DNA from 3 places in the Bradyrhizobium ferriligni genome. Region 2 is predicted to be linked to each of the others. Evidence: predicted binding sites of a transcription regulator. Region 2 holds the regulator's gene; each other region holds the start of a gene.
What was found. Region 2 encodes LexA, which represses DNA repair genes until DNA is damaged. Its sites were predicted from a motif close to TGTTCNNNNTGTGTTCNG; they were not measured.

Region 1 (13,130 bases), on a different contig from region 2:
GCGGTCTTGATGACCTCGAGATTGTGCTCGATCACGACGACCGTGTTGCCCTGGGCGACCAGCTCGTGCAGCACCTCGAGCAGTTTTGCGACGTCATGAAAGTGCAGGCCGGTGGTCGGCTCGTCCAGGATGTAGAGCGTGCGGCCGGTGGCGCGCTTTGACAGCTCCTTCGCCAGCTTGACGCGCTGGGCTTCGCCGCCCGACAGCGTCGTCGCCTGCTGGCCGACATGGATATAGTCGAGGCCGACGCGGTGCAGGGTCTGGAAGGTTTCGCGCACGCGCGGCACCGCCTTGAAGAACTCGGCGGCTTCCTCGACGGTCATGTCGAGCACGTCGGCAATGCTCTTGCCCTTGAACAGCACCTCCAGCGTCTCGCGGTTGTAGCGCTTGCCCTTGCAGGTGTCGCAGGTGACGTAGACGTCGGGCAGGAAGTGCATCTCGATCTTGATGACGCCGTCGCCCTGGCAGGCCTCGCAGCGGCCGCCCTTGACGTTGAAGGAGAAGCGCCCGGGCTCGTAGCCGCGCGCCTTCGCTTCGGGCAGGCCGGCGAACCACTCGCGGATCGGCGTGAAGGCGCCGGTATAGGTCGCGGGGTTGGAGCGCGGCGTGCGGCCGATCGGCGACTGGTCGATGTCGATGATCTTGTCGATGTGCTCGAGGCCCTCGATGCGGTCGTGCGGCGCCGCGCCTTCGCTGGCGTTGTTGAGCTTGCGGGCGATGGCGCGGTACAGCGTGTCGATCAGCAGCGTCGACTTGCCGCCGCCGGACACGCCGGTCACGCAGGTGAACAGGCCGAGCGGGATCTCGGCGGAGACGTTCTTGAGGTTATTGCCGCGGGCGTTGACGACCTTGATGGTGCGCCGGTGGTTCGGCGGCCGCCGGTCGGGCACGGGGACCGAAAGCTCGCCGGTCAGATATTTGCCGGTCAGCGACTTCGGGTTGCGCATGATCTGGTCGGGCGTGCCCTCGGCGACGATGTGGCCGCCATGCATGCCGGCGCCGGGCCCGATATCGAGCACGTAATCGGCCAGCCGGATGGCGTCCTCGTCATGCTCGACCACGACCACGGTGTTGCCGAGGTCGCGCAGCCGCTTCAGGGTGTCGAGCAGCCGGGCATTGTCGCGCTGGTGCAGGCCGATCGACGGCTCGTCCAGCACGTAGAGCACGCCGGTGAGGCCGGAGCCGATCTGCGAGGCGAGGCGGATGCGCTGGCTCTCGCCGCCGGACAGCGTGCCGGAGGAGCGCGACAGCGTCAGGTAGTTCAGGCCGACGTCGAGCAGGAAGGTCAGGCGCTCGCGGATCTCTTTCAGGATCCGCGTCGCGATCTCGTTCTGCTGTGCGTTCAGCGCCTCCGGCACCGTCTCGAACCATTCGCCGGCGCGCTTGACCGAGAGCTCGGAGATCTCGCCGATGTGCTTGCCGCCGATCTTGACGCACAGCGCCTCGGGCTTCAGCCGGTGGCCGTTGCAGCCGGCGCAGGGCACGTCGGAGAAATACTTGCCGAGCTCCTCGCGCGCCCACTCGCTCTCGGTCTCGCGGTAGCGGCGGTTGATGTTGGTGATGACGCCCTCGAACGGCTTCTTGGTGTCGTAGGAGCGGACGCCGTCCTCATAGGAGAACTTGATCTCGTCGTCGCCGGAGCCGTGCAGCAGCGCGTTCTGGACCTTCTTGGTGAGGTCCTTCCACTTGGTGTCGAGCGTGAACTTGTAGTGCTTGCCGAGCGCGGTCAGGGTCTGGATGTAATAGGGCGAGGACGATTTCGCCCAGGGCGCGATCGCGCCCTTGCGCAAGGTCAGCTCCTTGTCGGGGATGACCAGATCCTCGTCGATATGCTGCTCGACGCCGAGGCCGCCGCAGGCCGGGCAGGCGCCATAGGGGTTGTTGAACGAGAACAGGCGCGGCTCGATCTCGGGGATCGTGAAGCCGGAGACCGGACAGGCGAATTTCTCCGAGAACAGGATGCGCTCGGGCCCGCTCTTGTCGTGAATCTTCGCGGTCTTCTTCTTGTCCTCTTTCTTGTCGTCCTGGGCGGCCGCCGCCGGCGCGTCGGCGTATTCGATCACGGCGAGGCCCTCGGCGAGCTTCAGCGCGGTCTCAAAGCTTTCCGCGAGGCGCTGGGCGAGGTCGGGACGCACCACAATGCGGTCGACCACGACGTCGATGTCGTGCGGGAATTTCTTGTCGAGCGCGGGCGCCTCGGACAGTTCGTAGAAGGTGCCGTCGATCTTGACGCGCTGAAAGCCCTTCTTGAGATACTCGGCGAGCTCCTTCTTGTACTCGCCCTTGCGGCCGCGCACGACCGGCGCCAGCAGGTAGAGGCGGGTGCCTTCCGGCAGCGCCAGCACGCGGTCGACCATCTGCGAGACGATCTGGCTCTCGATCGGCAGGCCGGTGGCCGGCGAATAGGGCACGCCGACGCGGGCCCACAGCAGGCGCATGTAGTCGTAGATCTCGGTGACGGTGCCGACGGTGGAGCGCGGGTTCTTCGACGTGGTCTTCTGCTCGATCGAGATCGCCGGCGACAGGCCGTCGATCTGGTCGACGTCCGGCTTCTGCATCATCTCGAGGAACTGGCGCGCATAGGCCGACAGCGATTCGACGTAGCGGCGCTGGCCCTCGGCATAGATGGTGTCGAACGCGAGCGACGACTTGCCGGAGCCGGACAGGCCGGTGAACACCACGAGCTTGTCGCGGGGAATCTCGACGTCGATGTTCTTCAGATTGTGTTCGCGCGCGCCACGGATCGTGATGGCGCGCGATGAGGAGCCGGCGTTCTGTTGGCGCTTCGCCTTGAGCACTTCATCCATAGCGACAGTTCCGGGCGCATGCTTGGGCGCCTTTTGGGCGCGCATCGCCGGTGATGCCGGGACCTTGCGCCGATGGGGTGTGAAGACTGGAACGTAGGAAGAACGGTCGACAATTTCCAGTGCTGAGTCGCGTCCATCAACGGATAGTTTGCCTGATGGCAGCAGCCGTCAGCAGCGCCGGTTCCGCGAGAGCCTTTTCCCGTTCCGACGGAATCGGAACGGGGGCTCCAGATTCCTGCTTTGACGCGCTTTCTTTACGCGAACCGGAATCCACTTCGCTCGAAACGCTCTTACGCAAAAAGGCCGGCGCGAGGCCGGCCTTTCGGTGCAATCTGATCGCAGATCGATCTCTTAGTACTTGGCGACGATCGGGCCGCCGAAGTGATAATTCACGCCGAACTGGGCGCTGTGCAGCTCGAGCGTGCCGGACGGCACGCCGAAATAGTTCTCGCTGTCGAGGCTGCGATACAGGTATTCGCCCTTGATCGACCACTGCGGGGCGATGAACGCCTCGACGCCGGCGCCGACGGTCCAGCCCGAGTGGAAGTTGCTCTGCGAGGCAGTCACGCCGAGCGCGGTGACGCTGACCTCGTTGTTGGCCCAGGCGTAGCCGCCGGTGCCGTAGAACAGCACCTTGTCGACGGCGAAGCCGAAGCGGCCGCGCACGGTGCCGAGCGAATCGATCTTGCTCCGGGCGGTGACGCCCAGCGTCGAGACCGATGCGTCGATGTCAGCGCCTGCAGCGTCGACCTCGAGGCCGTACACGATGTTGCCGGCCTGCCAGTTGTAGCCGATAGTGCCGCCGCCGAAGCCGCCTTCCATGCTCGGGGTGCCGGAGTTCTCGCTGGCGTAGCCGCCGAAGCCACCGACGTAGAAGCCGGTCCAGTTGTAGATCGCGGCCGGCGGCGGAGCCTTCACGTAGGGGGCGCGAGCCGCCATGTCGGCGGCCATCGCAGGTGCAAAAGCGCTCAGTGCAAACAAGCCGGCCGATGCCAGCAAAACATTCCTGATTTTCAAAGTCCGAGTCCCGTTTTTCTTGCCCATTTTCTTGTTGTCCCTTCAAACTTTTGAAGAGAGCGTCACAGCAGTGTCGCGTGACGTGCCGGTGCTTCTACAGAGAAATGCCGGAAGTTGTGTATCCGCGAAACCACAATGCACCGAAAACGGCCGCGGTGAGGTGCACGCGCACACGCAACGAAAAAGCCGGCGCATAAACAAAAAAGCCGGCGCGAGGCCGGCCTTTCGTCTGGATCAATCGGCTTCGCGCGATCAGTAGCGCGCAACGACCGGGCCACCCCACTTGTAGTTCACGCGGACGGTGACGAGGTCGACGTCCTGGCGATCACGGATGGTGCTGTTCAGCGTGCCGTTGGGGGCGATCAGGTTGTAGGTCTTGTCCTGCATGAACAGGTGATCGTATTCGATGCCAGCGGTCCAGTTCGGCGCGAAGCCGACTTCGATGCCGGCGCCGACGGTGCCGCCCCAGCGGGTATCGCTTGCGCTGCCGACCAGCACGCCGGTCGGGGTGAAGTAGGTGTTGAAGCGGTTGTCGGTCAACGCCGCGCCGCCCTTGGCGTAGAGCAGCACGTTGTTGACGGCGTAACCGATCTGGCCGGTGAACAGGCCGAACGCGTCGATCTTGGACTGGTTGGTGAACAGGCCCGGGAAGATCGCGCTGCCGTTGCTTCCCTTCAGGTCAGCCCAGTCGCCCTGCGCTTCAAGGCCGAACACCCAGGCGCCGGCCTGCCAGCGATAGCCGATCTGGCCACCGGCGACGCCGCCCGTTGCGTCATGGCAACCGTCCGAGGCGAGGAAGATGCCGGCCGGGAGCTGGTCCCAGCAATTGTGGCTCGAGCCCCAGCCGCCGTTGGCGCCGATGTAGAAACCGGTCCAGTCATAGATCGGGGTAACCACGGGCGGCGGCGCCTTGGTGTAGGGGCGCGCAGCGAGATCGGCGGCCGCGGCAGGCGCAGCAAACGCAATCAGAGCAACCGTACCGAGCAAAAACTTCTTCATTATCAGTCCCCCAATTCCCCGATCGGCTTCCAAACGGTCCCGAAGCACGATCCCAGACGCGAGCGCCCGCGCCATGGTTGGAGCTATACGCTGATTCAACCGGAAACGCAGTCTCCCAAATGCAACACTCCCGGGAGAAGTGGTGATGATGCAAGGCACTGATTTGTTTGTTGTTTTCCAAATCTCGCTGCCGGGCGTCGGCCGGTGCCGAGAGCGACTGCCGCTCGGTCGGCACTGGACGGCTTCTACGGCTGGTTGTGCGAACAAAACTGGAACAATTCCGGACGCGATGCTATATCTCGAATATCGTGGATAACCGGCGCGAGGGCAAAGGCGGCGAGCCGGCACCGGCGTATAGGGTCATCCACGACGCCTGCGACGTAAGTGGCGAAGGTTGAGAGTGGCGGCCGATGTCCGGACGCCCGGTTTTTGAGTGGAGATGATGCGATGGCAGGAAGCGTGAACAAGGTGATCCTGGTGGGAAATCTCGGCAAGGATCCGGAAATCCGGCGGACGCAGGACGGCCGTCCGATCGCAAACCTTTCCATCGCCACCTCGGAAACCTGGCGCGACAAGGGCACCGGCGAGCGCAAGGAAAAGACCGAGTGGCACCGCGTCGTGATCTTCAACGAGGGTCTCTGCAAGGTCGCCGAGCAGTATCTGAAGAAGGGCGCCAAGGTGTACATCGAGGGTCAGCTGCAGACCCGCAAATGGACCGACCAGAGCGGCGTCGAGAAGTACTCGACCGAAGTCGTGCTGCAGGGTTTCAACTCCAACCTCACCATGCTCGACGGGCGCGGCGGCGGAGGCAGCAGCTTCTCCGATGATGGCGGCAGCGATTTCGGCTCGGCCGGACCGGTCAGCTCGGCGCCGCGCCGCGCCGTCGCTGCGGGCGGCGGCAGCCGCAACAGCGACATGGACGACGACATCCCGTTCTGAGCAGCGATCGCGCTTCCACCGATGCCGTCAGGCGCCGTTCCGTGAAGATCATTTCCCGGAATGGTCGTTGCGATCCGGAGCGGCAATCTCTTCGTGTGGACTATGAGGATAACCCCGTAACCGTCTGCAAAAATGGTGGCGATCCGACGTGCGGGGATGCGGGTTCCCTGAACTTTGACACAGGCCGATGTAAATGGTATTTACATTTGCCTGCGGCATTTGATGTCTGGCCGCGAGCTTTACTCGAGGGCCGCCATCATGAGCCTCGCGCCATTGCTCGACGCAGCGCCTGCGATCCCGCTTCACGCCTTTGCCGCGATGGCCGCCTTCGTGCTCGGCTCCATCCAGCTCGCCGCCCCCAAGGGCACGCTGCCGCACCGGACCCTGGGCTGGCTCTGGGTGGTCCTGATATTGGTGGTCGCCGGAAGCTCGTTCTGGATCCATCAGATCCAGCTGGTCGGTCCCTGGAGCCCGATCCACCTGCTGTCGATCTTCTCGCTCGCCATGCTGGTGCTCGGCGTGACGGCGGCGCGGAGCCACGATGTCCGCCGCCACAGGTTCACGATGATCGGCATTTTCTTCGGCGCGCTGGTCATTGCCGGGCTGTTCACCTTCATGCCGGGGCGGATTATGCACGCGGTGATTTTCGGCCACTGAATGGGGGATCGACGGCGTTCTGAAGAGCCGGTTCCGTCGGGCCTTCGCCACCTAGCGATCGCAGTGGGAGCGGGCCCGTCGCAGGCCTGCAATGCGGCCGGTAAGTGCATGAAAAAACGAAGGGAAAAACGGCTTGCGGGAGCCGCGCAAGGGTGGTTATCAGGGCCCCGATGGGCTATATGATTCCCCAGTAGAACTGACCGGATTTCCCCTTTGTCCGATAACGACGACCACAAGCCCGGCGAGCCGCCGGGACCCTCAGATATTCGTCCCGTTTCCATTCTCGACGAGATGAAGAAGTCCTACCTCGATTACGCGATGAGCGTGATCGTGTCGCGTGCGCTGCCCGATGCGCGCGACGGGCTCAAGCCGGTGCACCGGCGCATCCTCTATTCGATGCATGAGCAGGGACATACGCCGGACAAGAAATACGTGAAATCCGCCCGCGTCGTCGGCGACGTGATCGGTAAATATCACCCGCATGGCGACCAGTCGATTTACGACGCGATGGTCCGCATGGCGCAGGATTTCTCGCTGCGCGTGCCGCTGATCGACGGCCAGGGCAATTTCGGTTCGGTCGACGGCGATCCGCCGGCGGCCTATCGATATACCGAAGCGCGGCTGACCAAGGCGGCGCTGGCCGTGCTGGCCGACATCGACATGGAGACCGTCGATTTCCAGCCGAACTACGACAACTCCGAGAAAGAGCCGTCGGTTCTGCCGGCCCGGTTCCCGAACCTTCTGGTTAATGGCGCCGGCGGCATCGCCGTCGGCATGGCGACCAACATCCCGCCGCACAATCTCGGCGAGGTGGTCGACGCCTGCGTGGCGCTGATCGACAATCCGGCGCTCACGATCGACGAGCTGATCGACATCATTCCCGGACCGGACTTCCCGACCGGCGGCGTGATCCTGGGCCGCCAGGGCATTCGCAGCGCCTACCACCTCGGCCGCGGCTCGATCGTGATGCGCGGCAAGGTGACCATCGACACGATCAGGAAAGATCGTGAAGCGATCATCATCACCGAGATTCCCTATCAGGTGAACAAGGCGACGATGGTCGAGCGTATCGCCGATCTCGTCAAAGAGAAGAAGATCGAGGGCATCGGGGACCTGCGCGACGAGTCCGATCGCGACGGCTATCGCGTCGTCATCGAGCTGAAGCGCGAAGCGGTGCCCGACGTGGTGCTGAACCAGCTCTACCGGTTCACGCCGCTGCAGACCAATTTCCCGGCCAACATGCTGGCGCTGGATTCCGGCCGTCCGCAGACCATGAATCTGAAGGACCTGCTCACCATCTTCGTCGCGTTCCGCGAGCAGGTGGTGACCCGGCGGACCAAGTTCCTGCTCGGCAAGGCGCGCGATCGCGCCCACATCCTGGTCGGCCTCGCGATCGCGGTCGCCAACATCGATGAGATCATCCGCGTCATCCGGACCTCGCCGGATCCGAACACCGCGCGCGAGTCGCTGATGTCGCGTGACTGGCCGGCGCGCGACGTCGAGGCGATGATCACGCTGATCGACGATCCCCGGCATCGCATCAACGAGGATGGCACGCTGCGACTGTCGATGGAGCAGGCCAGGGCCATCCTCGACCTTCGCCTGCAGCGGTTGACCGCGCTGGGCCGCGACGAGATTTCCGAAGAGCTCGACAAGCTGGCGGCCGAGATCGCCGACTATCTCGACATCCTGCGCTCGCGTGCCCGCGTGCAGGGCATCGTCAAGACCGAGCTGGCCGAGGTGAAGCAGCAGTTCGCCACCCCGCGCAAGACCGTGATCATCGAGCAGGAAGGCGAGGTCGAGGACGAGGACCTGATCCAGCGCGAGGACATGGTCGTCACCGTGTCACATGCGGGCTACGTCAAGCGCGTGCCGCTGTCGACCTACCGGGCGCAGCGCCGCGGCGGCAAGGGCCGCGCCGGCATGCAGACCCGCGACGAAGATTTCGTCTCGCGCCTGTTCGTGGCGTCCACGCACACGCCGGTGCTGTTCTTCTCGTCGCGCGGCCAGGTCTACAAGGAGAAGGTCTGGCGGCTGCCGATGGCAGCGCCGAATGCGCGCGGCAAGGCGCTGATCAATATCCTGCCGCTGGAGCAGGGAGAGCGTATCACCACGATCATGCCGCTGCCGGAGGATGAATCCTCCTGGGCCAATCTCGACGTGATGTTTGCGACGACCGGCGGCACCGTTCGCCGCAACAAGCTGTCCGACTTCGTCGACGTGCGCCGTTCCGGCATCATCGCCATGAAGCTTGGGGAAGGCGAGGCGATCGTCGACGTCCAGATCTGCACCGAGCGTGACGATGTGCTGCTGACCGCCGCCGGCGGCCAGTGCATCCGTTTCCCCGTCACCGATGTGCGCGTCTTCACCGGCCGCACCTCGATGGGCGTGCGCGGCATTGCGCTGGCCGAGGCCGACAAGCTGATCTCGCTGGCGATCCTGCGCCATGTCGAGACCACCTCGGACGAGCGCTCGGCGTACCTGAAGATGCGCCGCGCCGTAGCCGGCGAGGCCGCGGCCGAGGAGCCGGTCGAGGCCGAGGGCGAGGAGACCGCGAATGCGATCCAGCTGTCGCAGGAGCGCTATGCCGAACTGTCGGCGGCCGAACAGGTGGTGCTGACGGTCTCCGTCAACGGCTATGGCAAGCGGACCTCGTCCTACGAGTACCGCACCACCGGCCGCGGCGGAAAAGGCATCGTCGCGATGAGCGTCAACAACCGCAACGGCAACCTGGTGGCGTCGTTCCCGGTCGAGGACGCCGACCAGATCATGCTGGTCACCGACAAGGGCCAGCTGATTCGCTGCCCGGTCGCCGACATCCGCGTCGCCGGCCGCTCGACCCAGGGCGTGATCGTGTTCGACACCGCCGAGGACGAGCACGTGGTCTCGGTCGAGCACATTCCGGAAGAGGAAAACGGCGAGAACGGCAACGGCGGCTAGCGCCGTCGTTTCGATTTGATTTCCTGTAGCCCCGGATGAAGCGAAGCGAAATCCGGGGCTGTTGACGCGGCGTCGGTCGTCCCGGATTGCGCTTCGCTCCATCCGGGCTACGCCAGGGTATTCGCGGCGCGTTCCAACTCCGTGGTGATCTTCGGAAGCGCATCCGCGTTGCCGATCTGCGCGAACCAGCACCAGAGCTCGAGCGTGCAGGCCAGCCGGTAGAGCGCGATCGTGGCCTCCCAGTCCGGCCGCTCGCTTGTGCCGTGGCCCGCGAGCAATCCGTCGCGCTTCGGCGCATCCTTCGGCGTGAAGTAATAGAGCGCCTTGGCGACGTCCATCAGCGGATCGCCGGCGGTGGCATTCTCGAAATCGACGATGCCGGTGAGACGCGGCTGCCCCGCCGGTGTCACCAGCACGTTGCCGGCGTGGAAGTCATAATGGCAGAGGCGGGGCGTGTCGGCTGCGTCGAGCAGGACGCTGCGCGCCAGGACGCCGGCCCGCAGCCGCGCGGCCAGCGCTTCGTCCCCGCCGCGCGTGCAAAACTCGGTCAGCTTCCGCTCGAACTGCGCGGACATGTAGGCGCGGTTGGTCGGGTACGACGTCCAGACGCCGTGCGGGCCGATATAGCCGAAGCTGTCGAGCGTGGTGGCATTGATATGGCGGAGCGCCGCGCCCATGGCGGCGTAGATCGAAAACAGCTCCTGATCCGTCAGCGCCGCCTCGCGGTTGCCGAGCACGACGCCGTCGAGCTTGCTCATCAGCACAAAATTGAAGTCGATCAGCGCGCGGCTGTCGTCGGCCATGAGGATGCGCGGAATGGCAATGCCGGCATCGCGCAGAAGTCCAAGGACATGGACCTCCTTCGCCATCTTCCATTGCAGCTGGGTGGGGTAGACCTTGAGGATGCAGCTTGGCGCGTCCGCCCGCGTGATCTCCAGGATCGTGCTGATCTCGCCGCCGCGCAGTTCGGTGATGCCTGCCACGCGCGATCCCGGCGCAACCCGATCGACGATCGCCTGCGCCTGGTCGATCGAAATCGCCAGGCGCGGCTTCAGCTGAAGAGGCGGATCGTCGGACATTTGCAAATGCCATATGCCGGATGGAGCGAAGCGAAATCCGGGGAGCTGGCGGTGCGGTTTCGATTGTCCCGGATTGCGCTTCGCTCCATCCGGGCTACGCAGCTACGCAGGCGGCGGGATCAAATCTCGATCTCCGTCCCGAACTCCACGACCTGTCCGGTCGGCACGCCGAAGAACGCTGCCGACCTTTCGGCGTTGCGCTGCAGGAAGGCGAACAGCGATTCCCGCCACACCCACATGCCCGGAATGTCTTCCCGCGGAATGATGGTCTCGCGACCGATGTAGTAGGTCACATCGGTCAGACGGAGACCGGGCAGTTTGCCCTGACGGCAGGCGAGCTTCAGCCCTTCGTAAACGGTCGGATATTGCATGAAGCCGTAACGCAGGATGACCCGGATGATGCCCGGGGTGACGTCGTGAACCACAACGCGATCCTCGTCCGAGATGCGCGGGGATTCCTCGATCTGTACGGTGACCAGCAGCACGCGCTGGTGCAGCACGTGATTGTGCTTGACGAACTGGGTCAAGGCGAGCGGCACGCCGTTAGGGGCGGAGGCGAGGAATATGGCGGTGCCCGGCAGCCGGCTGTGGCACTTGTTGACCGCGGTCTCGATCAGATCTTCTTCCGGCTGACGCAGCTTGCTGCGCGCCGTCTCGACCAGTTTCACGCCGCCGCGCCAAGTCAGCATCAGGAAGGCCACCGCAGCGGCGAGCAGCAGCGGGAACCAGCCGCCTTCGAACAGCTTGGTCGAGTTCGCCGCAAAGAAGATCGCGTCGATCACGAAAAAGAAGCCGTTCACCGCGATCACGATGATCGGCGAATAGCCCCACTGGATCGCGACCAGCGCTGCAAGCAGCGTGGTGATCGCCATCAACAGCGACACTGCGATGCCGTAGGCGCCGGCGAGTGCGTCGGAGGTGCCGAAGGCCAGCACCGCGCCGAGTGTCCCGGCGGCGAGCAGCCAGTTCACCAGCGGCACGTAGATCTGCCCGATCGCATCGCTCGTGGTGTGCTCGATGTGCATGCGCGGCAGGAAGCCGAGCTGGATCGATTGCTGGGTCAGCGAGAACACACCCGAGATGATGGCCTGCGAGGCGATCACCGTGGCAATGGTCGCGAGCAGCACGAGCGGGTAATGCGACCAGTCCGGCGAGAGCTGGAAGAACGGGTTTTCGATCGCGGTCGGGTCGGTGATCAACAGCGCGGCCTGGCCGAAATAGTTCAGCACCAAGGCGGGCAGGCAGATGGCGAACCAGGCGAGCCGGATCGGAAAGCGGCCGAAATGTCCCATGTCGGCATACATCGCCTCACCGCCGGTCACCGCGAGGAAGGCGGCGCCGAGGATGGCGAAGCTGACGTGAAAATCCTGATGGATCAGGAAATCGAATGCATAGAGCGGGCTCAGCGCAACCAGCACGCCGGGCGCCTTGACGATGCCGTGAATGCCGAGCGCTGCCAGCACGGCGAACCAGAACAGCATCACCGGGCCGAAGATCCTCCCGATGAAGCCGGTGCCCTGCTTCTGCATCATGAACAGGCCGATCAGGATGACGACGGTGATCGGCACCACCGCAGGCGTCAGCGAGGGCGCGTCGACCTTGAGGCCCTCGATCGCCGACAGCACCGAGATGGCCGGCGTGATCGCGCCGTCGCCATAGAGCAGGGCGGCGCCGATCAGGCCGACCACCAGAAGGTGGGCGCGCCAGGTGCCGGGCGCCGCGTTGCGCGCCGAGAGCAGCGCCAAGAGCGCGACGATGCCGCCTTCGCCGCGGTTGTCAGCGCGCAGGATCAGCATCGCGTATTTGATCGAGATGATGAGGATCAGCGCCCACAGGATCAGCGAGACCACGCCGAGCACCGCGCTCTCGGTGAGCGGACCGCCATGGGTGGCGGCCTTGGCGGCTTCCTTCAGTGCGTAGAGGGGGCTGGTGCCGATGTCGCCATAGACGACGCCGAGGGCACCGAGCGTGACGGCAACCGGGATCGGACTGGACGGGGGGTGGCCAGAAGAAACGATGGCGGGCGTACTCGTCACGGCAATCCCCCGATGTCTTGCGCGCGCCGGGTTATCCGGCCGGGCGCCTTAGACGATAGTCTGCGACGGGACGTCGCAAATTACCATTGGGTTTTGTGTGACGGCCTGGCCTTACGCCAGGCTGACGATCGACTTCGTTTGAATGCGCTACGGGGTACGGTCGGCGGTAACCAGGCGGGCTTCGCGAACCACCGTCTTGTTGCCGGCGGTGCGCAGGCACGAGGCCTCGAAATTCGGCCAGGCCTGCTGCGAGCAGTCCTTGCCGACCGGGTGGACGTCGAGACGGTCGCTCTTGGCCAGCGGCTGCGGCGTGGAGGCTTCGACCTGCGGCGCAAAGCCCGGCAGTACGGTGAGCGCGGCGGCAATGAACGCGGCGACAGCGATGGCGGAAAGTGCCTTGATCATGACGGTCCCCAGTTGATCGGGCCGCCCGGGCCCGTCGTTTCGTTGTCCAACCTCTACCGGCCGCAAGTTTCCTGGTGTCTTCGCCACCGCGGGAAATGGTTTCGTCGCGGGCCGGTTTTGTTTCGTCCGCCAACGGCCGACGAAACATTCACCCACGTAGACGCTGGCATCCCAGGACTCGTTCACTGGACGATTGGAAATTTGTTTCGAGCAGGCGATGGAACCCGGGCGGCTTGCCGGGGAGAGCCGGG
Region 2 (13,130 bases):
AGACGGCGCGCGTTGCTCACACGGTGCTGGCGCGGCCGATGTTCTCGGTGGCGCTGACCGGCTTCGTCGAGACGCGCGACATCCGCGAGAAGACCGATCGTTTCGTGCTGCGCGTGGTTTCGATGGAGAGCCCGCGCGACATGACGAAGCTCGATCGGGTCCGGCTCTCGGTCAAGAAGGGCACCGCGCCCGATGTCGGCAGCTTCGTCGAGTTGAAGGCGCGGCTGTTGCCGCCGCTCGGGCCGCAGCGCCCGGGCTCCTACGATTTCGGACGAGACCTGTATTTCCAGGGCATCGGCGCCTCCGGCTTCGTGATGGGCGCGGTCAGGACCAGGGAGCCGCCTGCGACCGGCGGCTTTGCGCTGCGCTACGCCGCCTTCATGCAAGGCCTGCGCGACGCCATCGACGCGCGTATTCGCACCACGCTCGACGGCGACCAGCGCGCGATCGCAACCGCGCTGCTCACCGGCCGGCGCGACGCGATCTCGACGCCGGTCAACGATGCGATGTTCATCTCGGGGCTCGGCCATGTGCTGTCGATCTCCGGCTACCACATGGCCGTGGTCGCCGGCGTCGTGTTCTTCGCGGTGCGCGCGCTGCTCGCGCTGTTTCCGGCGCTGACGGCAGGGCATCCGATCAAGAAATGGGCCGCGGTGGCCGCGCTGCTCGCCGCGGCGTTCTATCTGTTGCTGTCGGGCGCGGAGGTCGCGACGCAACGGTCGTTCTTCATGACCGCCGTGGTGCTGCTCGCCGTGATCGTCGACCGCCGCGCGATCACCTTCCGTACGCTGGCGGTGGCAGCGCTGATCGTGCTCGCGATCGCGCCGGAGGCGCTGGTGCATCCCAGCTTCCAGATGTCGTTTGCCGCGACGCTCGGGCTGGTGGCGCTGGTGCAGATCGGGCTGCCGAACCTATTCGCGTCGCCCGACCATTCGGCGACCGCTCGGGTTGCACTGTGGGGCGGGCGTGAGCTCACGATGCTGATGCTGGCCTCGCTGGTGGCAGGGCTTGCGACGACGCCCTACGCCGCGTTCCATTTCCACCGCGTGACGCCCTACGGGCTGCTCGCCAACCTCGCGGCGATGCCTGTCGTGTCGGCGGTCGTGATGCCGGCCGGCCTGCTGGGGCTCCTCGCCATGCCGTTCGGCTTCGACGGCGTGTTCTGGGCGATCATGGGTCTTGGCATCGACTGGATGATTTTGGTGACGCAATGGGTCGCCGCACTCCCGGGCGCGGTCGGCCGCATGGCCGCGTTCGGCATCGGGCCGCTGGTCGCAGCGAGTGCCGGCATCATCCTGCTCGGGCTGCTGCGCACGCCGCTACGCTGGTCTGGCGCCGTGCTGCTCGTGATGGCGTCGGTCTGGGCGCTCAGGGTGCCGCAGCCGGACGTGTTGATCTCCGGCGACGGCCGCAACGTCGCGGTGCGTGGCGGTGATGGGCGGCTGCATTTGATGCACAGCGCCAAGGATGCGTTCCTGGTCAGGGAGTGGTTGGCGGCGGACGCCGACGCGCGGACCGCCACCGATGCGTCGCTCGGCGAGGGCGTGTCCTGTGATGCCGGCGGCTGCGTGACCCAGGGACCTAGCGGCGCCTTCGTCACGCTCGCAACCCGGCCGGAGGCGCTGGCGGACGACTGCGAGCGCGCAGGCCTGATCGTCACGGCGCGGCCGGCGCCGCAGGGCTGCGCGGCCTCGGTGATCGATGCCGAGCGGCTGCGCCGTCACGGCGCGCTGGTGCTGCGACGGATCAGGGACGGCTACGCCGTCGATGCGGTGAAGCCTGGCGGGATCGACCGGCCGTGGTCGCCCGCGGTTCCGGGCGACGGCGAGAGCGAGACGACGCTGCGTGCGCCGGCCGCCGCGCCGCGGCCCGCCGTGGACGCGACGCCGGCCGAGACCGATCTGCAGGGCGATGATTAGCGGTGGTCCGGTGAGGGGCCGCTCGGCAGCTCGAACAGGCCGAGATGGTATTCGTCGGAATCGGGGCCGGCGTCGGGCTTCTTGACGAGGGTGAAGGAAGCCTCGGGAAATTGCTCCCAGACTTTCAGGTCGTCGGCCGTCACCGTCAGCCAACCGAACCGGAACATGTAGCGGCCCGGTTCCGTGACGCGTCCAGCCTTTTGCCATGTGACCTTATCGACCACCGCGCACGTCCTCCGTGCCCGATGATGCGCCAAGGCGCCGGCCGACGCAAACCTCCTCCTGCGCCCCGGAAGCGGGAGTCCGGGGTCGCCCGAAATTGCTTAGGTCATCCGCCGCCGAACAGCTCATTCCGCGGCGACGATGCGCTCAACCCAAAAACAGCGTTGCGAATGCGGAGGGCCGACGCTCCACAACCTTTGGCTTCTGCTCGACCGGCGGATGCAGCGCCGGCAATTGCAGCACGCTGACGCGCTGTCCCTCGACCAGCTGGGTCACCAGGACATGGCTGCCGTCGGGGAATTCGACCGCGTCATGATGCCGATCAGGCACGTCGGGCTCGACTTCGTTGAACACGCCGACGCGATAGTTCAGCGTCTTGGTCCAGATCCAGCGGCTGTCGTAGCGAACGTTCTCGGCGAAAGCGAGCTCGGTGCCCGGCAGCATGCAGACCGCGACAGTGGGATCGTTCTCCGAAGCAAAGCCGCGGGTCGACGTGCCGCGGAACGTCGTCGTGATCAGCGTCTCTCCGACAATGGCGGGGCGCGATGCCACGGCGTGCAGACTATAGTCACACATCGGATGGCTCCTCATTTCGAGGTAGCGACCCGTGCCTCTCCTTGAGGCATTAGGGCCTCTACCAGAGTGGACGATAGCGAACGAGCTTCTGCTCGTTTCTGGGCGATTGTACGACTGGTCCGAGACCGCCTCCGATCACAAACACGCGACGCTGCGCGAGAGGTATCGGAGCGCATCGGGCAGGCCGTACGCTACACTATCATGCAAGGAACGATCCGACGTGTTGCTCGTTCCCGGCCGCCGCAAGTATTTGCAATTCAGTATTTGCGATAAAGGCCGATCAGCTTGCCCTGGATGCGGACCCGGTTCGGCGGCAGGATGCGCACTTCATAGGCGGTGTTGGCCGGCTCGAGCGCGATCGATGCGCCGCGGCGGCGGAAGCGCTTCAGGGTGGCTTCCTCCTCGTCGATCAGCGCCACCACGATGTCGCCGGTGTTGGCGACGTCGTTGCGCTGGATCAGCGCCATGTCGCCGTCGAGGATGCCGGCATCGACCATCGAGTCGCCGCGCACCTCGAGCGCATAGTGCTCGCCGGCGCCGAGCATGTCGGGCGGCACGCTGATGGTGTGGCTGCGGGTCTGCAGCGCCTCGATCGGCGTACCGGCGGCGATCCGGCCCATCACGGGGACCGCGACCGGACGGTTGCCGTCGTCCTCGGCGATCGGCGGCGTGCTGGCGCGCCGGCCGAGGGTGCCTTCGATGACGCTGGGCGTGAAGCCGCGGCGGCCGTTGCCGCCGCCGGCCGAGAGTTCGGGCAGCTTGATGACCTCGATGGCGCGGGCGCGGTTCGGCAGGCGGCGGATGAAGCCGCGCTCCTCCAGCGCAGTGATCAGGCGGTGGATACCGGACTTCGAGCGCAGGTCGAGCGCATCCTTCATCTCGTCGAAGGAGGGCGGTACGCCGGCCTCTTTCAGACGTTCATTGATGAAACGCAGAAGTTCGTACTGTTTGCGCGTGAGCATCTCGAGTATTCCCCCGGTTGGTAGCGTCGTTCGATTCCGAGACTCTTCTGGTGGGGCCTGCATGCGGGCCTGACCTCAGGAGCATGTGCTCGTTGCACCTGCTTCCACGCGGCTTCCCGATTGTAGACACCAGTACTCGAAACAAATCATGAACGGACACTATATGTTCGATATGTGTTCCGCAACCACTTAATTTCCGGTGAACGGATCAGGCAACGCACAATCGGCGGGGCGCGAAAACCTTATTCGGGCAGTGTCAGGATCTCGCATTCGCTGCCTTTGACGGCCGCAGCCGCGAACGGCGGACGCACGAGAAGTGCCCGTGCCGCAGCAAGATTCCCGAGCAGCGACGAGTCCTGCTGCGTCACTGGCGTTGCGACCAACGTGCCGTCCTCGCGCGCTTCGAGCCGTGCACGCAGATAGTCCTCGCGCTGGTCGTTGGCGGCGAGGTCGCGGCCGAGCAGGGCGCTCGTGCGGCGATGATGAATCACTTTCCGGCCGCTCAGCGCCCGAATCAACGGCACCAGGAACAGGAAGGCGCAGACGTAGGACGACACCGGATTGCCGGGCAGGCCGATCACCCGCATCGCCCCTAACCGGCCATGCATCATCGGCTTGCCGGGCCGCATCGCAATCCGCCAGAACGTCATGTCGACGCCCTCGGCTTCCAGCGACCGCTTGACGAGATCGTGGTCGCCGACCGAGGCGCCGCCTGTCGTGATCAGGACATCGGCGCCGGCCTCGCGCGCCCGGCGGATGCCGGCCGTGGTCGCCTCCACCGTGTCGGCGGCAACGCCGAGGTCGACGGTCTCGGCGCCCTCGGCGCGCGCCAGCGCCCGCAGCGCGTAGCCGTTGGAATAGACGATCTGGCCGGGGCCGGGCTGCGAGCCCGGCATCACCAGCTCGTCGCCGGTCGCGAGCACCGCGACCTTCGGGCGGCGGCGCACCGCAAGTTCCGGATAGTTCATGGCGGCCGCCAGCGACAGCGCGCGGTCGGACAGGCGGCTGCCGCCGCTGAGCAGCACCTCGCCCGCACGGAAGTCGACCCCGGCCGGGCGGATGTGCCGCCCGACGCTGGCGGCCTCCGTGATCGTGATGTGGTCGCCGTCGACCGCGGTGTCTTCCTGGATGATCACCGCGTCGGCGCCATTGGGGATCACGCCGCCGGTGAAGATCCGCACCGCCTCGCCGGCGCCGACCGTCCGCTCGAACGGCCGGCCGGCGGCGACTTCGCCGATCACCTTGAGCCGGGCCTTTAGATCAGCCGCATCGGCGGCGCGCACCGCATAGCCGTCCATCGCCGACATCGGCTGCGGCGGCTGGGTGCGCAGCGCCGCGAGGTCGTGCGCAAGGGTGCGGTGGTAGGCGGCATCGAGCGCGACCATCTCCTCCGGCAGCGGTTCGGCGCCGGCGAGGACGGCGGACAGGGCATCGGCAACCGGCATCAGGGCCACGCTCAGAGCTCCTCAATTCCCAATGTTCAAATACCAAGTGCGGTCAAAGCCCTTGCCACGTCATCCGTCGATGTCACGTGGATAGCATGAAGGCCGCGCGCCCGCGCACCTTCGATATTGGCGGCCAGGTCGTCGAAAAACAGGATCCGCGACGCCGGCACGCCGATGGCTTTTACCACATGATCGTAGGCCTCGGCGTCGGGTTTGCGGAAGCCGATGCTAGAGGACAGGAAGACGTTGCGGAAATGGCTGAGCAGCTCGGCATGGGTGACCGAGAAATGCGCGACATGGGCCGGATTGGTGTTGGAGAAGGCGTAGAGCGGCATCCGCTCGGCGGCCGCCGCGAGCAGCGGCGCGATGCCCGGCATCTCGCCGGTGAAGATCGCATTCCAGCCCTCGAGAAACTGGGCGTCCGTGATGTCGATGCCGAGGGTCCGGCGCAGGCTTTCGAAGAACGCCGCGTCGTCGATCCGGCCGATCTCGTGATGCTTGAAACTGTCGTCGACGACAAAGCGGGTGGCGAGCTCGGCGGGCGCACAGCCGGCGTGCTGCGCCCAGTGCGCGATCACCTTGTCAAAGTTGATGTCGAGCACGACGCGGCCGATATCGAACAGCAGCGCGTCGACGGAGTTGGGAGAGAATTGCGAGGTCATTGCATGAAACCGTGTACGAGAATTGCTGGCAGGCGGCAATGTCCTCGATTTCGGTGACGGGTGTGTGGATTGCACGTGGCGTTGCATTCATTGCGAGACCGCTCCCGCGCGCACCACCGTCGTCCCGGCGAAGGCCGGGACCCATAACCACCGCATTTGATCAGGAACGGGATCGTGGCCCCAGCGTCGCGCAACAATTGAAATTTGGGATAATGGGTCCCGGCCTTCGCCGGGACGACGGCGGGTGTTGTCGCTTGTGCGTCAAACATCCGCATTCTCGCGACATGATCTGTCCGAGCCTTGCTCTTTTCACCCTATATTTTTGCTGCGGGGCTTGGCTTGCCGCGTCGGGCAACTCAGTGGCACGCGCGCGCGAGTTTTCGGCGCACCAAGCGGCTTGTTGATGCGCCCGGCGGCTTGGTGCCCGCCGGGCGTAGCTCTCACAGCCTGGACAGCGCCAAGCCGAGGTAACCGATCAGCGCACCGGTGCTGAGAATGATGACGACGAGCGCCTGTTCCGAGCGTGCTTGCAAGGTTTTCCGGGTCACGGCGTTGGACGCTCCGTCTTCGAGATCATGCGGTCCAACGAACAGCATCGATTTCCGTTCCGGTCCTTCCCGGGGAACCTTCACGACGTGCCCATGCAGGCCGCACGCCCGGCCGGGTGACGCGACGGAACAGGAATGCGGCCGCCTATGAGGGCGGCGCGATCCCCGGAACGGGGAAAGCGCGGCACATCTCGACGCTGTTCGACCTCAGTCGCTTGACGACGGCTGCATCTCCCTTCGATCGGAGCGACACCGCAATGAGTTCGGCGATGAGGCGCATTTCGGGTTCGCCCATGCCACGCGTGGTCGCCGCCGGCGTCCCGAGGCGAATGCCGCTCGGCCTGAGCGGCGGACGTGGATCGTCGGGAATGATCTGCTTGTTTGCGGTGATCCCGACGGCGTCGAGGATGTTCTCGGCCGCGCCGCCGTCCAGGCCGACGCTGGCCACCGTATCCACGACCATCATGTGATTGTCGGTTCCGCCAGTGATCAACGTCATGCCGCGTTCCATCAACGCTTCGGCCAGGACCTTCGCGTTGCGCATGACCAGTCCTGAATAGGCCTGAAAATCGGACGTCGATGCCTTCTTCAGCGTGACCGCGGTTCCGGCCACAACGTTCATGTGCGGACCGCCCTGCAATCCCGGGAACACCGACGAGTCGATCTTGCCGGCGAACTCCCGGCGACAAAGAACGATGCCGCCACGCGGCCCGCGAAGCGTCTTGTGCGATGTCGTCGTCATCACGTCGAAACCCTCATCGAGCGGATTGCGCAAGGCGTTGCCGGCGATCAGGCCGCCGTAATGGCTGACGTCGGCCATGGTCAGTGCACCCACCTCGTCGGCGATGCTCTTGAAGGACGCATAATCCAGATCGCGCGGATAGGAGCTGTAGCCGCACAGCACCAGCTTCGGACGGACGTGCCGGGCCATGGCGCGGAGCTCATCGAAATCGATGGCGCCGCCGTTTGACGGCTGCGTCTTGTAACGGGCGAAGTTGAAGAGCCGCCCCATGTGCGACACGGGCGCGCCATGGGTGAGATGGCCGCCGTGTGACAGGTCCATCGCCAATATCGTATCGCCGGGCTGCAGCAGGCCGAGATACACGGCCTGGTTCATTGGCGACCCGGACAGAGGCTGAACGTTGGCATGTTCGGCGCGGAACAGCGCGCACGCTCGCTGTCGGGCAAGGTTCTCTATCTGGTCGGTAAATTCCTGGCCGCCGTAATAGCGGCGTCCCGGATAGCCCTCGGAATACTTGTTGGTGAACACCGATCCAAGCAGCTCGAGAACCTCGGGATAGGTGTAGTTCTCCGACGGAATCAGCTCGACGCCGTCTTGCTGGCGGCGCTCTTCGCCCTCGAGCGCAAGGGCAACTTCCGAATCGTTGAGGTGGAGTTCATTGCGGAATGACGGCATGGTCCGGGCTCCCTAAGACGCTGGATCATCAGCTGAACGGGTTGCCCAGGCGAACGGCGTTAGAACCCTTCGCGCTTCACCGTGGTCAATTCCACGTAAGCTCGCCAGTCGCGCGAGGGGCGAATGAGCCTGCGAAGCTCATCGCGAGCAGAAGGCTATCCAATCCCAGGCGGGCTCGCAAGGGTTGGTCGCTGCCGCCGCCGCGGGCTCAGCGTTCGCCGAGATCGAGCTGCGTCAGGATGCCTTGCCGCAGCGCGAGGCGGACCAACTCGATATCGGTGCCGACCCCGAGCTTGTCCTTGATCAGGGAATGCAGGTTCGCGACCGTCTTGGGGCTGAGGTGCAGCGCCTCGGCGATCTCCTCGGTGGTGTTTTCCGCGAGCAGCATGCGCAGCACCTCGAATTCCCGCGCGGTCAGGAGGTCGGCAGCCTTGGTCTCGCCGGCAAGGTGGCTGAGCGCAAGCTCGTGGCCGATATCCGGGCTGATCGCGATCTTGCCCGACAGCGCATCCATCACGGCGTGCACCAGGGTCTCCGGCGGGCTGGTCTTGGTGACATAGCCGCTCGCGCCGGCGCGGATCGCCTGCACGGCAAAGGCCGCGTTCTGGTGCATGGTGAACACCAGGATTTTTGCGCGCCTGTCCCACTGCCGGAGGCGGCGGATGGCCTCGATGCCGCCGATGCCGGGCATCGACAGGTCCATGATGACGAGGTCGGGCGCGGTCTCCTTGTAGAGGCGGTAGGCCTCGACGCCGTCGGAGGCTTCGGCGACGACGCAGAGGCCCGGCTGCTTCTGCAGCATCGCCCGGTAGCCCTCCCGGACGACGGCGTGGTCGTCGACCAGCATGATCGTTCGCGCGGCTTGGCTCATGCCGCGCGCTCCACCGGTGCGGCCTCTTGGCTGGCTGCGACGGGAACGATGACGCGGAGCGAGGAGCCGCTCGGCTGTCCGGTCTCGAAACTGAGCCGCCCGCCCAGCGCGGCGACCCGTTCGCGCATGCCGAGCAGGCCGAGGCCGGACTTGAGCTGGGGATCGCCTTGCGGATCGCCGGGCTGGCCGTCATCGTCGATCGCGAGCACGATCGCGCTGTCGCCGCCGCCAGGCGGCGCCTCGCGCATCTCAAGCCGCAGCATCACGCGCGTGGCGCCGGCGTGCTTGGCGGCGTTGGTGAGCGCCTCCTGCACGATGCGGTAGAGATTGGCGCCGACGGAGGCGGCAAGGCGCTCGAACGATCCCGATATGGTGGTCTCGAACCGCGGCTGTCCCCGGCTGCGGCCGTTCCAGCCGGCGACCAGGCCCTCGAGGCTGGCCGCAAGTCCGAGTTCGTCGACATCGGGCGGGCGGAGCCGGAAGAGGGCGCCGCGCAACGTCTCCATCATGTCGGTCGCGGTCCGCGCGATGCCGTCGCATTCGGCGAGCAAAGGCGGGCATTCCGCCGCCGCGGTCTGGCGCGCCGAGGCGGCGAGCGCACGGATGGCGGCCAGCGACTGCCCGAACTCGTCATGCAGCTCGCGCGCGAGGTGCCGGCGCTCCTCGTCCTGCACCAGGATCAGTTTTTGCGTTAGCGCGTTGCGGTCGGAGAGCGCGGCGGCGAGGCGCTCGGCGAGCTGGTTGAAGACGTTGCCGATCGCCGACAGTTCGGCGAGGTCGAACGGCGGCAGGCGCGCGGCGAGGTCGCCTGCGGCGATCCGCTCGAGCCCGTCGCGGATCTGCCGCGTCGGACGCAGCGCGCGCGCCAGCGCCGCATAGACCAGGGCGCAGAGCAGCGGCAGCGCGATCATGAACACCGCCATCAGCCGGCCGGCATCGTGCCAGGCCTCGGCGGTCGGCACCGCCGGATCGATCCAGGCCACCGCCTCGCCGATGGCGTTGCCGCGCGAAACCACCTGCCGCACCGCCTCGCGGCCGGGATCGAACAGGCGGCGATAGAGCGCCGCGAAGGCCAGCGGCGGCGCGGCCGTGTCAGTCTGCGCGCCGCCGCAGAAGCGTTGGCTGATCTCGCCGCTATTGCTGCGAAAGGCAATGCACAATCCCGGCGTCATGACCGTAGCGGCAACGCTGTCGAGATCGGGAAAGTCGGAACGCGCATTGTTCAGCCACTGGATCTTGCTCTGCTGCAGCTCCAGCGTCTTGGCGGCGACATCGGCAACCGCCGCGATCCGCCCGCGCACCGAACGGTCGGCCTCGATCAGGAAATAGCCGGAGATGACGGCAAAGCAGAGCGTCGAGACGATCGCCACGCGCAACGTCAGCCGCAGTTTCAGATCGCTTCCGGACCAATTCCACATTGGCGTATCCTCAAGATCGCAGACGAGCCTCGGTGCGCGATCGCGGGCAGGGCCGTCAGGCACATTAAACGGCAGAACGGAGGCGCCGAGAAGCGCCGCTATGGGCGCGGACCATCGTCGTGAAATTTTCCCGGCACCGGGCGGGAGGCACTCCGCTGCGGCGCGGAGGCCCGCCGGCCTAGGCTGCGACCGACCCGCCCGCACCAGCAGCTGAAAGGCCCCAATCATGCGTCAGCCCCGTCTCGTTCTGCTCTCTGTTGCCTTGATCGGCCTGCTGGCCGGAATCTGTCCTCTGCGCGCCGAAGCCGGCACGGCGGTGGCATCCCCGCTTGGCGTCAGCATCGACGATTTCGGCTATGTCGATACGTCAGGCGAGGTGATCGATCAGACCGCTGCGCACCAGAGGCGGCTGGATGCGTTGATGCGGACGCTGCGCGCCGATGTCGCCGCGGAGCCGCACTATCGCCTGGTGCCATCGACGGCGCCCGCGGGCGAGGCCCGGATCAAGGTCATCGGCGGCGTGCAGAAGATGAGCACGCTGATCCAGTGGGCCAAGGTGGCGGTCATCGATGTCAGCGCGAGCCAGGTGCTCTACGAGAAGCTCTACACGTTTCGTGGCGACACTGACGAGGCATGGGACCACGCGGCGATGTTCGTGTCGCGCGAGGTGCGCCGTGCCCTTGCGGCCGCGCTGCCGCCGGCGCAGACCGCCGCCGCGGCGCCGATCGGGCTTGCGGTGTTCGAATTCGAGCTTGAGGACACCTCCGCGGCAACCGCGTCGGGCCTTGCCGGCTCCGATGCAGCCTATCTCGCCGATGTCACGAAGGGCGTGCGTGACCGGCTTGTGCAGTCGGGCCGCTACCGCCTGGTCGATACCGGCGGCGCGACCGCGGAGCCCGTCAAGGCACATGCGCTGCGCGACTGCGACGGCTGCGAGGCCGCGATCGCGCAGCAGCTCGGCGCCGATCAATCGCTGATCGGCGTGATCAGGCGGGTCAGCCGGACCGAATACACGGTCGGCTTCCAGCTGCGCGACGCCCGCAGCGGCGCGGTCGTCTCACGCGGCGACAGCGGCCTGCGGATGGGCGCCGATTATTCCTGGACCCGTGGCGCGGTCCGCCTGGTCGGCGACCGCCTGCTCGAGGGCGGGGCGCAGCGCTAGGGATGCGTCGCGGCCGCGGCTGCAACTCTGGCAAGCGGACCATAGCAAAGTGCGATAGCTGCTAGACACACCGTCATCTGGCTCCGGGCTCATGCGTGCGCTATCACCGCCGTCTGTTCACCGCACAGGAGCCGCCGATGCGTTTGCCCGCCATCCTCTTCGCTCTCACGCTCGCCGCAAGCCCCGCGGCAGCCGAGGAGCTGTCGGGCACGCTGCAGAAGATCAAGGAAACGAAGAAGGTCACGCTCGGCTTTCAGGAGGCTTCCGTTCCCTTCAGCTATCTCGACGACAATCAGCGGCCGATCGGCTTTGCGCTGGATATCTGCCTGAAGATCGTCGATGCCGTGAAGAAGGAGCTAGGCACATCTGACATCGCCGTCGACTACCTCCCGGTGACCTCGTCGAACCGCATTCCGCTGATGGTCAACGGCACGATCGATCTGCATTGCTCGGCGACCACCAACAGCGCCGACCGCCAGAAGCAGGTGACCTTCACCAACACGCACTTCCTCAGCGCGACACGCTTTGCCGCCAAGAAATCCGCAGGCATCAACACGATCGACGATCTCAAGGGGAAGTCGGTCACCGCTGTTGCGGGCTCGGTGAACCTCACGCAGCTCATCAAGGTCAACACCGAACGCAAGCTCGGCATCAACGTTCTGCCGGCCAAGGACCAGGCCGAGGCGTTTTTGATGCTGGAGACCGATCGCGCCCAGGCCTACGCGCTCGACGACGTCCAGCTTGCCGTTGCGATCGCGCGGTCGAAGCAGCCTTCGCTCTACATGATCAGCGAGGAGGCGTTCTCGAAGGCAGAGCCGTTCGGAATCATGCTGCGCAAGGAGGACACCCCGTTCAAGACGCTCGCCGACCGCGCCACGGCGGAGCTCTACAAGAGCCCAGAGATCGAGGTCATGTACAGGAAGTGGCTGGAAGCGCCGACCCCGCCGAAAGGTATCAATTACAACGTGCCGATGTCGCCGGCGCTGCGCCATGCCTTCGCCAATCCGAGCTCGAGCTTCGATCCCGATGTGTACGAGGTCGGCAAGTAGCAGAAAGTAGCCCGCATGAGCAAAGCGACATGCGGGTAAGGTCAGCTTGAATCGATGGCGGGACCCCGGCTGTCGCGCTCGCTCATCCGGGCTACAATTGGCCGACAGGGCGGCGGAAAACAGATCGCCGCGTCCAGCCATCAATCCATGGAACGGCTTTTCGCGCGCATGGCGAAAAACGAAATAGCGTCTCATATACATCGGGCGGTTTTCTCTTAAGCTCGCAGCAGTTGTGACTGTTGTTCAGGAGCTCAAGCCGGTGACTACGCCATTTTCGCTTTCGCGACGTTCTGCGCTCGGCGTGCTTGCCGGAAGTCTGATCACCGGCGGTGCGCGCGCGGAAACCGGGGCGGGAGGCGGCACCGATCTCAGCGGCGTTACATTGCGCGTTGCCTACTACAAGGGCGGCTGGCGCCAGCTGTTGCAGGCTGCGGGCGAGGACAAGACGCCGTACAGGATCGAGTGGAAGGAGCTCAACAACGGTGTGCTCCACATCGAGGCCTTGAACGGGGACGCGCTCGACATCGGTTCGGGCAGCGAGATTCCGGCGATGTTCGCGGCGCGCCAGAATGCCAAGGTGCGCTTCGTCGCCGTCACCCATGAGGATCTCAACATTCAGGTCACGGTGGCGGCGAAAGACGCGCCGATCCATTCGATCGCTGATCTCAAGGGAAAGCGCGTCGGCTATGTGCGCGCGACCACGGCGCATTATTTCCTCGCCAAGCAACTCGAGGAAGCCGGCCTTGCGTTTGGCGATATCGAGGCCATCAATCTGACGCCGTCCGACGGCTATTCGGCGTTCGCCTCCGGCAAGCTCGATGCCTGGGCGATCTACGGTTATAACGGGCAACTCGCGATCGCCAAGCAGGGCGCGCGGCT
Region 3 (4,365 bases), on a different contig from region 2:
GCCCTCCTCCTGGAAGCGCCGTTTCATGCGGCGGTTGAACTCGCGTTGCACCGCCCAGCGTCCGCTATCGGTGCAGCGGATCTGGCCGACGATGGTCACGACCGAGCCGTCGACCTTGTCGACGCCCCACAATTCGAGGTCGCCTCGAATGAATGCGCGATACGCCGTCTCCTGGCGCATTTGGGCGACGATGTCCTTCAGCACCTCGCCGGCGCGGTCGGTGTCCTCCTTGTAGGACACGTTGACGCTGACCGCGGCATTGCCGGCGCCGCGGCTGGAGTTGGTGATCGTCGTCACCGCGCTGAACGGCACCACGTGCACCGAGCCGTCGCCGGCGCGCAGCCGCATGGTGCGGATCGAGACGTTCTCGACCACGCCCGAGAGCCCCGACACCGTGACGTTGTCGCCGACCTGCACGGTGTTCTCGATCAAGAGGAACAGCCCCGTGATGAGGTCCTGCACCAGCTTCTGCGAGCCGAAGCCGATCGCGATGCCGACGATGCCGGCGCCGGCGAGCAGCGGCGCCACATTGACGCCGATCTCGCTGAGCGCCGTGAGCCCGACCACCGCGACGATCATGCAGAACAGCGCGGTTCGCAGCATCGGCTGGAAGGTGCGCAGGCGCGCGGCGCGGGCGTAATGCCCGTCGCGCGACAGGGTGTCGATCTGCCGATCCATCAGCGCATTGGCGACTTCCCAGATCACGGCCGCGGCCAGCGCGGCGATCCCGATCGTCACCAGCGCCGAGATCAGGCGGCTTCCGATCTGGCCGCCATAGAACCAGACGATGGCGTCGACGCCCCAGACCTCGAGCAGCGCGACGAAGCCAATGAAGGCGATCACCGCCGTGACCACCTTGCGCAGCAGCGGCAGATAGCGGTTGGCGCGGGTCTCGAGCCCCGGGAAGCGCTGGATCAGCTCCGGGCTGATGCGGAAGCCGCGATCGATCAGGCTCAGCACCACCATGGTGACGAGGCGGGTAACCAGCAGCACCGCGATGGTGCCGACGAAATATTGCAGCAGCAGCGAATAGCCGTTGCGGATGTTGAGCGCCCACACCGCCCACAGCGCAAGGTCGAGCGCGATCGCCAGCACATGCCAGAGTGCCGCGAGCCGGTTGCGCGTCCGCGCCGCAAGCCCGGTGCGATCGGCCGGCGCGCGGATGACGTCGGCGACCTGGCGGCGGCACTGCAGGATGATGACGACGACAAAGAGATGCACCACCAGCATCACGAGCCGGATCAGCGCGGCATAGCCGGCGCGATGCAGCCCGAGCAGCAGCGCGACATTGGCAAAGGCGATGCCGGAGACGCCGACGGCAACGATCCGCCGGGCCCAGATCTCGATATAGGCCGCGGTCTCGGCACGGACGCGGAACAGGCCGAACGGCCCTGCCAGCGCGCGCACCGCGCAGATCAAGACGCGCGAGAACACATAGGCGTTGACGACGGCAAGGATCACGAGCCGCGTGGTCGATTGATCGCCGATCTCGGTGCCGAGCAGCGCGGTGGCGATGCCGCCGAACACGACGACCGGCAGCAATTCGAGCAAAAGGCGGCCGAGCACGAAGGGCAGCCGGACCAGCGACTGCCAGGCCCGCGCCAGGCTGAGCCGGCGCCGCTGCAACTCGGGCGCCGGCGTCACGTCGGCAACCGACGACGGCGGATCGACGCTGGCGAGCGTCTGCACCGGCATGCGCGCGGTCTGCGGCAGCCGCGCTTCCAGGAACGCGACCGGCCGCTTGATCAGGCGGAACACCACCCATTCGGCGGCCAGCGCGCAGCCGAACACCAGCGCCAGCTTCCAGGCGATATCGATCAAGAGGCCATAGGCGACCGGATCATTGGCGGTGCGCACGAACCAGTAATAGAACGCCGGGAAATGCGTCAGCGTGCGCGCGACGTCGGCGACCTCGCGCGACATCTCGCCGACCTGCTCGGACACCATCAGCAACAGCTGCGCACCGAGGCTGTCGGCGGTGAGCGGGATCGATGACTGCGGCTGCTCGGGCGCCGGCTGCGCCGCCGCCTGCGGCGAGGCATTGGCGATGGCGCGCAGCGTGTTGATGATCTCGCCGCGCTTCTTGTCGTCCTGCAGCGTGTCGAGCGCGCGCTTGGCCTGCTCGGGCGTCAGCGCGTCGCTGGTAACGGGTTGCGGCGGCGCCGGCTTGGCGGCCGGCTGCGCGAACGCGGGAGAGACGAACAAAGTGAAGACGAGAAGCAGCGCAAGGCGAAGTTTGTGCGACACGAGGGCCTCATAAAATAACTGCGCGACCGCAAACCCTTGGGAGGAATCTGCTCTCGCGCTCGCGCCATGTCGGATACTCCTTTTCGCCCCGATGGTGTGTCGGAAGTTTGCCGCTGTGACGGCCATCTCTTGGCATTTGCCGCAACACAATCGTCACAGGCGTTGAGCCGCGTTTACACTTCCACTGCGCGTTCCCGGCCGATCGGCTCACTACACGTCAGGGATGAGACGGCAGAATCTTTCGCTTGACGCGCAGGAGCCGCCGTGATGTTCTTACTTTGTTCTTTTGTTCCCAATTGCGTTTCGGGGGTCTCATGCACGACGTGTTTAGCGACGACGGTCCGGTGCGGCTCTTCATTCACGACGACGACGAGACCCCGCTGGAATTCGTGCAGGATTTGTTGCGCACGGTGTTCGGGAAATCCGAGCAGGAAGCCATCGCATCCGCTGCCTTGATCGAGGCCAAGGGCGCCATTCCGTGCGGCCCCTATCCGGGACCGGTCGCGCGGGCAATCTTCAACTCGGCGAAGTGGCTGATCCGCTCGAACGGCCAGCCGTTGATGATCACTACCGAATCCGCCGACGCCAGCCGCCCCTGCGATCTCTGCGAAGCCCCGAGGGCCGTGACGGAGATTCTGATCCCCGGTACGACTGCGTCGCTGTGCAGCGACTGCCTGCTCGCCGCACGCCGCAGCTCGGAAGAATTGTCGGGCGAGACGTTTCGGTCCGCTTACGTTGCGCTCGACTGGCATTTCGCCGGCGTTCCGCGCAACCTGATCGTGACGCGGGCGCGACAGTTTCCGGGCCACATGCGCGCCGACGTTCAGGTCGCGATCGACAAGCTGCTCACCGATCCAATCCATTTCTTCGGCATCCATGAGGAATATCGCTACGAGACGCTCGACTTCGCGGCGCTGATGAAGGCCGGCCGCAATGCACCGGCGATCGCGCCGCCGCAATATCGCGACGTCGATATCGGCGAGGCCGAGCCGGTAAAATGCCTTGCCAATGGACTATGGCTGTGCCGAACCGGCGAACTGCGCTACGCCGTGCTGCTGACGTTCCATCGCGAATATAATCACGAGCCGTCGCTACGAATCGAGCTTGCGTTGCCCGCCGGGGCGACCGGCAATGCTTTCGTGCAACGCACCTTCTCCGAGCTGGAGGCCGCCGTGCATGCAGCGCGATCCTATCGCGGCAAGATCCTGTCGCTGGAGGATGGCGCCAACTATCGCGGACGTTCGCGTGGCTTGACCGTGCATCGCCTGCCGACGGTCGCCCGCGATGACGTGATCCTGCCGGACCGGACGCTGCGGCTGCTCGACCGCAACGTGCTCGGTTTTGTCGAGAGCCGCGATCTGCTGCGCGGGCTCGGCCAGTCGACCCGCAAGGGCATCCTGCTGTATGGCCCGCCCGGCACCGGCAAGACCCACACCATCCGCTATCTCGCGACCAACCTGCCAAACCACACAACGCTGATCATCACCGCCGAGCAAGTCGGCCTGCTCGGCGCCTATATGAGTCTTGCCCGGCTGCTGCAGCCGACCATGGTCGTGATCGAGGACGTCGATCTGATCGCGCGCGACCGCGAGGACATGGGCGGACCGTGCGAGGAATCGCTGCTCAACAAGCTGCTTAACGAGATGGACGGCCTGAAGGAGGATTGCGACATCCTGTTCGTGCTGACCACCAATCGGCCGGAAGAGCTGGAAGGCGCGCTGGCCGGCCGGCCCGGCCGCATCGACCAGGCCATCGAGGTGCCGCTGCCCGACGAGACCGGACGCGGCAAGCTGATCCGGCTGTACGGCAAAGGCCTGCCGCTGGAGCAGCCGATCATCGACGAAGCGGTGCAGCGCACCGCCGGCGTCAGCGCCGCCTTCATCAAGGAACTGATGCGCCGCATCGCGCAGGCCAGCATCGCCCGCGGGGGAGGCCAGGATGTCACCGCTGACGACATCGACGGAGCGCTGAACGAGATGCTGTTCGACGGCGGCCGGCTCAACGTGAAGCTGCTCGGCGGCGCGCAGGGGATGAGTGCGGGGTGATCAGAATGGCTGCGCTTCCCGGCCGATTTGCTGCTTCTCTCTATCTCAAAAATGAGATATCCTCACGATGTCC

Region 1: a site for LexA is predicted at 5,083-5,100, ahead of AC1VNY_RS17715 (single-stranded DNA-binding protein). Genes of this name have one in related genera too.
Region 3: a site for LexA is predicted at 2,516-2,533, ahead of AC1VNY_RS35575 (ATP-dependent Clp protease adaptor ClpS). Genes of this name have one in related genera too.

Annotation. Positions count from the first base shown of each region.
Region 1 is NZ_JBXEJO010000027.1:29,001-42,130, reverse strand. Features, by position in the region: gene uvrA (excinuclease ABC subunit UvrA) at 1-2,807, opposite strand, end outside; gene AC1VNY_RS17730 (outer membrane protein) at 3,159-3,818, opposite strand; gene AC1VNY_RS17725 (hypothetical protein) at 3,745-4,083, shown strand; gene AC1VNY_RS17720 (outer membrane protein) at 4,077-4,823, opposite strand; gene AC1VNY_RS17715 (single-stranded DNA-binding protein) at 5,271-5,762, shown strand; gene AC1VNY_RS17710 (DUF2306 domain-containing protein) at 6,021-6,419, shown strand; gene gyrA (DNA gyrase subunit A) at 6,633-9,359, shown strand; gene AC1VNY_RS17700 (phosphotransferase family protein) at 9,467-10,438, opposite strand; gene AC1VNY_RS17695 (potassium transporter Kup) at 10,558-12,456, opposite strand; gene AC1VNY_RS17690 (hypothetical protein) at 12,622-12,879, opposite strand.
Region 2 is NZ_JBXEJO010000048.1:28,791-41,920, reverse strand. Features, by position in the region: gene AC1VNY_RS26610 (ComEC/Rec2 family competence protein) at 1-1,919, shown strand, start outside; gene AC1VNY_RS26605 (hypothetical protein) at 1,916-2,143, opposite strand; gene AC1VNY_RS26600 (hypothetical protein) at 2,289-2,717, opposite strand; gene lexA (transcriptional repressor LexA) at 2,975-3,679, opposite strand; gene AC1VNY_RS26590 (molybdopterin molybdotransferase MoeA) at 3,922-5,133, opposite strand; gene AC1VNY_RS26585 (HAD family hydrolase) at 5,160-5,786, opposite strand; gene AC1VNY_RS26580 (hypothetical protein) at 6,227-6,382, opposite strand; gene AC1VNY_RS26575 (serine hydroxymethyltransferase) at 6,480-7,751, opposite strand; ZMP/ZTP riboswitch at 7,788-7,873, opposite strand; gene AC1VNY_RS26570 (response regulator transcription factor) at 7,960-8,622, opposite strand; gene AC1VNY_RS26565 (sensor histidine kinase) at 8,619-10,040, opposite strand; gene AC1VNY_RS26560 (DUF3280 domain-containing protein) at 10,267-11,202, shown strand; gene AC1VNY_RS26555 (amino acid ABC transporter substrate-binding protein) at 11,340-12,251, shown strand; gene AC1VNY_RS26550 (ABC transporter substrate-binding protein) at 12,511-13,130, shown strand, end outside.
Region 3 is NZ_JBXEJO010000083.1:214-4,578, forward strand. Features, by position in the region: gene AC1VNY_RS35570 (mechanosensitive ion channel family protein) at 1-2,247, opposite strand, end outside; gene AC1VNY_RS35575 (ATP-dependent Clp protease adaptor ClpS) at 2,562-4,292, shown strand.